3 regions of the Enterobacter quasiroggenkampii genome follow, and region 3 is predicted to be linked to each of the others. Evidence: predicted binding sites of a transcription regulator. Region 3 holds the regulator's gene; each other region holds the start of a gene.
What was found. The regulator sigma-54, encoded in region 3, starts transcription at its own class of promoters, with help from an activator protein. The targets are predictions, from matches to a motif close to GTTGGCACANNTTTCGCTNT.
Positions count from the first base shown of each region.

Region 1: a site for sigma-54 is predicted at 1,296-1,315, ahead of hypA (hydrogenase maturation nickel metallochaperone HypA). Genes of this name have one in related genera too.
Region 2: a site for sigma-54 is predicted at 1,245-1,264, ahead of glnK (P-II family nitrogen regulator). Genes of this name have one in related genera too.

Region 1 is NZ_CP143745.1:4,290,706-4,292,973, forward strand. Features, by position in the region: gene V1572_RS20440 (4Fe-4S dicluster domain-containing protein) at 1-597, opposite strand, end outside; gene hycA (formate hydrogenlyase regulator HycA) at 668-1,132, opposite strand; gene hypA (hydrogenase maturation nickel metallochaperone HypA) at 1,343-1,693, shown strand; gene hypB (hydrogenase nickel incorporation protein HypB) at 1,697-2,268, shown strand, end outside.
Region 2 is NZ_CP143745.1:1,652,009-1,654,276, reverse strand. Features, by position in the region: gene amtB (ammonium transporter AmtB) at 1-820, opposite strand, end outside; gene glnK (P-II family nitrogen regulator) at 856-1,194, opposite strand; gene V1572_RS07850 (SmdB family multidrug efflux ABC transporter permease/ATP-binding protein) at 1,415-2,268, opposite strand, start outside.
Region 3 is NZ_CP143745.1:47,892-50,159, reverse strand. Features, by position in the region: gene ptsN (PTS IIA-like nitrogen regulatory protein PtsN) at 1-43, opposite strand, end outside; gene hpf (ribosome hibernation promoting factor) at 126-413, opposite strand; gene rpoN (RNA polymerase factor sigma-54) at 436-1,869, opposite strand; gene lptB (LPS export ABC transporter ATP-binding protein) at 1,917-2,268, opposite strand, start outside.

The DNA of each region.
Region 1 (2,268 bases), 480 kb from region 3:
CTCGTTAAGCGCCTGTAGCAGAGAAAGGTCGCCAAAATCACTGTTGATGGTCAGCTCGCGCTTGCGCTTGCTGGTACGGGCGATGTCGCGAATGTTAACCAGAATCAGCGCTTTCGTCGGACAGGTCCGTACGCAGGCCGGGCCCTGTTCATCGAAGCTGCACAGGTCGCACTTCACCGCCACGGCACGGATGCCGGGCACCCAGTCCAGCAGCGTGCTGACGCGTGCAGGCGCCGGCGGCGCGGGCGGGGCTTTAGGCGAGTTGGCATTGGCCGGAATATGCAGCGGGCGGCTGCCGGAAAATTCAATCGCGCCGAACGGGCAGGCAATGCCGCACAGCTTGCAGCTTACGCACAGGCTTTCGTTCAACTGGACTGCGCCATCCACGCGGGTGATGGCATTTACAGGACAGACACCCGCGCACGGGGCATCTTCACAGTGATGGCAGAGCTGCGGGGCAGACTCTTTTTCATTACGCATGACGTGCAGGCGCGGCATGGACTGCAGCCCATGCAGGCGATGCGTTTCCGAACACGCCGCCTCACAGGTTCGACAGCCAATGCAGACCGTCGAGTCAGCAATTACAAAACGGTTCACCGGGTTATCCTCTGGTGATAGTCATTTTTGTCGAAAAGCTGTCTTGTCGACACTTCTCGACACGCATGGGTCAGGCCACGTTCGCTGAGGCATTTCCGTCCATCAGCTGCTTCAGGTTGACCGGAAGATCGTGCTCAACGGCGGCGTACAGGCCGTTATAAACCGGCGCGATTTTTTCCAGATAGTGCTCCAGCACCTGCTGGCGATCGCGGTTGCTGACGTGGCCGTCCACCATGCCGTCGGCCATCAGCTGCGCCTTCGCAATACACTGTTTTTCACCGTCTTTTGTCTCGAGGTAGTACTCAATGGTGTGGCTGTTGAAGTTATCCGCCAGGGTCACGTTGATGGTGAAATGGCCGAAGAGGACAAAGCGCATATCCCCCTGCGCCGCGCAGCTCATCGCGTGGTGAAGACGCGCTTTCGACAAGGTAATGCCCTGAACCAGCGAGTTGCAGTAAAGGTGCCACTGGTCCTGTAACTGTTGATGACGCTGCGCGATGTAATCTGCTTTTTCGCTGATTTCCCAAATAGTCATAGAAGGTATCCGTTTAATGGAGATAGCGGCTGTTAAGCAGATTCCATGCCAGTTTTTATTTTTCTGATTTTAAAGGGATTAAACTGAAAAACCGCTGTCAACACCGCGGTGTCGACGTGTCATTTCGACAGCGTTGACATCGTCACGCCTTAACAAAAATCAAGCTGGCACTGTTATTGCATTACCGGGGCAATTCATTGAGGAGGCGTCATGCACGAAATCACCCTCTGCCAGCGGGCTCTGGAACTTATCGAACAGCAGGCAGTGCAAAACCACGCGAAGCGCGTCACCGGCGTCTGGCTGAAGGTCGGAGCGTTTTCCTGCGTCGAGACCAGCGCCCTGACCTTCTGTTTTGAGCTGGTCTGCCGCGGCACGCTGGCGGAAGGCTGCGAACTGCATATTGAAGAACAGCAGGCGGAGTGCTGGTGCGAGCAGTGTCAGCAGTACGTCACCCTGCTGTCATCGAAGGTACAGCGCTGCCCGCAGTGTCAGAGCAGCGGTCTGCGCATCGTGGCGGATGACGGCATGCAGATCCAACGCCTCGAAATCGAGAAGGAGTAAAGTATGTGTAGTACCTGCGGTTGCGCCGAAGGCAACCTGTATATAGAAGGGGATGAACACCGCCCCCACTCCGCGTTTCGCTCCGCGCCCTTTTCACCCGCCCCACGCCCTGCGGCAGCCCTGACCGGCATTACCTTTGCGCCGCAACGCTCCGATGCGGGCGACCTGCATTACGGCCACGGCGAAGCGGGCACCCACGCGCCGGGCATGAGCCAGCGCCAGATGCTGGAGGTGGAAATCAACGTGCTGGACAAAAATAACCAGCTCGCCGCCCGCAACCGCGCCCGCTTTGCCACCCGCAAACAGCTGGTGCTGAACCTGGTCTCCAGCCCTGGTTCCGGTAAAACCACGCTGCTGACCGAAACGCTCAAGCGCCTGAACGGGCGCGTCTCCTGTGCGGTGATCGAAGGCGACCAGCAAACCGTTAACGACGCGGCGCGCATTCGCGAAACCGGCACCCCGGCGATTCAGGTCAACACCGGCAAAGGCTGCCACCTGGATGCGCAGATGATTGCCGACGCCGCCCCGCGCCTGCCGCTGGCAGATAACGGCATCCTGTTTATTGAAAACGTTGG
Region 2 (2,268 bases), 1.6 Mb from region 3:
CCCACTCGCCAAATACCCAGGAGAGGATTGCACCCGCCGTGGCCACCACGGTGTTCACGAAGGCCAGTGCGGCAATTTCGTTCGCGGCACTGGCTGAGCCGGCGTTGAAGCCAAACCAGCCAAAGTAGAGGATCGCGGTACCGGTAAAGACCATCGGCAGGTTGTGCGGTTTGAACGCCTCTTTACCGAAGCCCACGCGTTTGCCAATCAGGTATGCGCCCACCAGACCCGCGACCGCGGCGTTAATGTGAACAACGGTACCGCCCGCGAAGTCCAGTGCACCGTGCGTCGCCAGCAGACCGCCACCCCATACCATGTGCGCAATCGGCACATAGGAGAGCGTCAGCCAGACCACCACGAAGATCAGGACCGCAGAGAAACGAATACGCTCGGCGAGCGCGCCCACAATCAGCCCGACGGTAATGCAGGCGAAGGAGCCCTGGAACGCCACGTGAATATACTGATAGAAGCTGCCCATCAGCGCGGTCAGTTCAATGTTTTTCAGCATCACCCAGTCGAAGTTACCAAAGAACGCGTTGCCCGTGCCGAACGCCAGCGAGTAACCGTAAACCACCCACAGCACGCAGACCAGTGCGAACGTCACGGCAACCTGCGTCAGCATGGAGAGAACGTTTTTGCCACGGATCAGGCCGCCGTAGAACAGCGCAATGCCCGGAATGGACATGAACAGCACCAGCGCGGTGCTGATCACCATAAAGGCGTTATCGGCTTTGTCGGCCACCGCTGGGGCAGCAGCCAGCGCCAGGCCCGGCAGCAGCGCCAGCGAACCCAGACCCGTTTTAAGTGTTGCTATCTTCATTTTCTCGATCCCTATCACTGTGTGCCAGGCGTTAATTACAGAGCCGCTTCGTCAGATTCGCCGGTACGGATGCGAATGACGCGCTGCAGTTCGGCAACGAAAATTTTGCCGTCGCCAATTTTGCCGGTGTAGGCCGCTTTGCTAATGACATCAATGACTTCATCAAGCTGATCGTCAGCAATCGCGACATCAATTTTTACTTTTGGCAGAAAGTTAACGCTGTATTCCGCCCCGCGATAAAGCTCGGCATGACCCTTCTGACGACCAAAGCCTTTCACTTCGGTGACAGTCAGTCCCTGAATACCCATTGAAGACAATGCTTCACGCACGTCTTCGAGTTTGAATGGTTTGATTACAACCGTAACCAGCTTCATAGATCCCCTCCAGTCAGAATTCGGTAATGGCCGCAGCTTACGCGGAAGGTATTGCAAGGGATGTGCCAGAAATGAAAACGGGAGGGAATCGCGGTGCGATGTGCGTTACACGGTCCTGATAAATGAACCGGTGAAAAAAAACGCACCATGCCGGTGCAGGGTGCGTTTCAGTTTTGCACCAACAGGAATGACTGTTAGCGCGGCGCCTCATTTTAGTGCATCAGGCGCTAAGCGACTCTTCATCACGCGCGCTGGCGGCCAGCTCTTCGCCCGCCAGCTGTAGCTGGTACATCTGCCAGTAGCGCCCTTTTGCTTCCAGCAGCTCGCGGTGCGTACCGCGCTCCACGGCCTGTCCGCGATGCAGCACCAGAATAGTGTCCGCGTCGACGATGGTGGAAAGACGGTGGGCAATCACCACCAGCGTCGTATGGTCGTGTACGGCGGCCAGCGCCTGCTGAATCGCCTGCTCGGTACCGGAATCTATGCTGGCCGTAGCTTCGTCAAGAATCAGCACCTGCGGCGTTTCAATCAGGACGCGCGCCAGCGCCAGGAGCTGTTTTTGCCCCACGGAAAGATTGTTGCCCTGCTCGCCCAGCTTCGTGTTGATCCCGTCGCTGAACCCGCGCGCCAGCTCTGCCAGCTGCACCGTTTCCAGTACTGCCCAAACCTGCTCCTCCGAATAGTCCCGTCCCAGGGTTACGTTGGCAAAGAAGGTATCGGCCAGTACGACCGGATCCTGCTGCACCATCGCAACGCCTTTGCGTAACACCGTGTGGCTAAGAGACGCGAGCGGGCGCCCGTCGAGGCGGATTTCGCCTTGCGTGACCGGGTAGTAGCCCATCAACAGGCTGGCGAGCGTGCTTTTACCGCTGCCGGTATGACCCACCAGCGCGACGAAACCGCGCGACGGAACGTCAAGCGTGATGTCCTGCAACACCAGACGGTCTTCACGATAGGCAAACGAGACGTTATCAAAGGCGATAGTCCCGCTTTGCAGAGGTCGCTCATCATTGCCGTAGGCCTGACGCGGCCTGTCCATCAGCTCAAAGACGCGCTCACCGGCGACGACCGCCT
Region 3 (2,268 bases):
TAAGGACATTGCTCAGTTGAAGAGCGGAATCGTTGTTCATCATAATTTCACCTAAGCGCTAACTGTACAAATGGCCTGTTGTGTTTCACAACAGGCCGTCCTGCACCCGTTAACTGCCCGGACAATTAGTGTTGTTTCAGTTTATCTTTATGTTTATTGAGCTGTCGCGCAAGCTTATCAATCAAGCCGTCGATAGCAGCGTACATGTCTTGCCCTTCCGCACTGGCATGCAGTTCACCCCCGTTAACATGCAGGGTGGCATCCGAGATATGAGTCACTTTCTCCACTTTCAACACAATATAGACCTGATTGATCCTTTCGAAATACTGCTCGAGTTTTGCAAACTTCGTGTTCACAAAGTCGCGTAAAGCCTCAGTAATTTCGACGTTTTGTCCAGTGATGTTGAGCTGCATAGTGTCTTCCTTATCGGTTGTGTCAGACCAGCTGTTTACGCTGGTTGGACGGCGGAATGGATAAAGACTCTCGATACTTCGCAACAGTACGACGTGCCACCATAATACCCTGATCGGACAGCATGGTGGTTAACTTACTGTCGCTTAGCGGCTTCGCGGGGTTCTCCGCGGCGATCAACTTCTTCACCAGGGCGCGAATGGCCGTGGACGACGCTTCGCCGCCGCCCTCGGTATTCACGTGGCTGGAGAAGAAATACTTAAGCTCAAAAATACCGCGTGGACTGTGCAGATACTTCTGCGTGGTGACACGGGAAATGGTTGATTCATGCATCTCGACGGCCTGGGCGATATCCGCCAGCACCATCGGTTTCATATACTCTTCACCCTGCTCAAAGAACGCCTGCTGCTGTTCCACAATGCAGCGGCTGACGCGTAGCAGCGTATCATTTCGGCTCTCCAGACTTTTGATCAGCCATCGCGCTTCCTGCAAATTGCTACGAATATACTGATTGTCGGAGTCGTTACGCACGCTGGTGCACATGGAGGCATACTGCTGGTTGATTTGCAGGCGAGGGATACTGTCAGAGTTCAGTTCAACGACCCAGCGGCCGTTATTTTTTCTGACCAGCACATCCGGGATCACGTACTCGGGTTCGCTGGTCTGGATCGACTGACCGGGGCGCGGATCGAGCGACTGGATCAGATTCACCGCTTCTTTCAGCACCTCTTCTTTCAGGCGCGTGACGCGCATCAGGGTGCGGAAATCGTGGTTCGCCAGCAGATCAAGATGATCGCTGATGATTACGCGCGCCTCGTCGAGCCATGGCGTCTCTTTGCTGAACTGAGAAAGCTGGATCAGCAGGCAGTCGCGCAGATCTTTTGCGGCTACGCCTACCGGATCGAAACGCTGGATGCGCTTCAGAACGGCTTCAACTTCCTCAAGCTCAATCTCGTCGTCGCCCATGCTTTCCAGAATATCGTCCAGCGTGACGGTCAAATAGCCGGTGTCGTCAACGGCATCGACAATTGACGTGGCAATCGCGCGGTCGGTATCGGAGAAGGGGGTGAGTTCCACCTGCCACATCAGGTAATCCTGCAGCGACTGGGTGGTTTCTCCCTGATAGACCGGTAGCTCATCGTCCTGGTAGTCTGCACGCGTACCGGAAGGGGTTCCGGCGGTGTAGATTTCATCCCAGCTGGCATCCAGCGGAAGCTCGTCGGGCATCTCTTTTTGTTCGAGTGCATCCGCGGTATCGAGCGCTTCTGTATCCTGCGATTGCTGGGTATCTACCTCGTCATGAAGATCGGTTTGTTCCAGCAGGGGGTTGCTGTCCAGCGCCTGCTGGAGCTCCTGCTGAAGTTCTAACGTGGACAGTTGCAACAGGCGAATTGCCTGCTGTAGCTGCGGCGTCATCGCCAGTTGTTGGCTGAGCCTTAATTGCAAACCTTGCTTCATGTTCAGAGCATTTTTCTCCGGTTCGGCGTTACGTTACCTCTACCCTATCAGAGTCTGAAGTCTTCCCCAAGATAGACGCGCTTAACATGATCGTCTTCGAGGATCTGCTGCGGCGTACCGTGGGCGATCAGATTGCCCTGGCTCACAATATAGGCGCGTTCACACACGGCCAGCGTTTCACGCACGTTGTGGTCGGTGATCAGTACGCCAAGCCCGCTGTCGCGCAGGTGTTCAATGATACGTTTGATGTCGATAACGGAGATCGGGTCAACGCCCGCAAACGGTTCATCCAGCAGGATAAATTTCGGGTTTGCGGCCAGCGCACGCGCAATCTCAACACGACGGCGTTCGCCCCCGGAGAGTGCCTGACCGAGGCTGTCGCGCAGATGCTCGATGTGG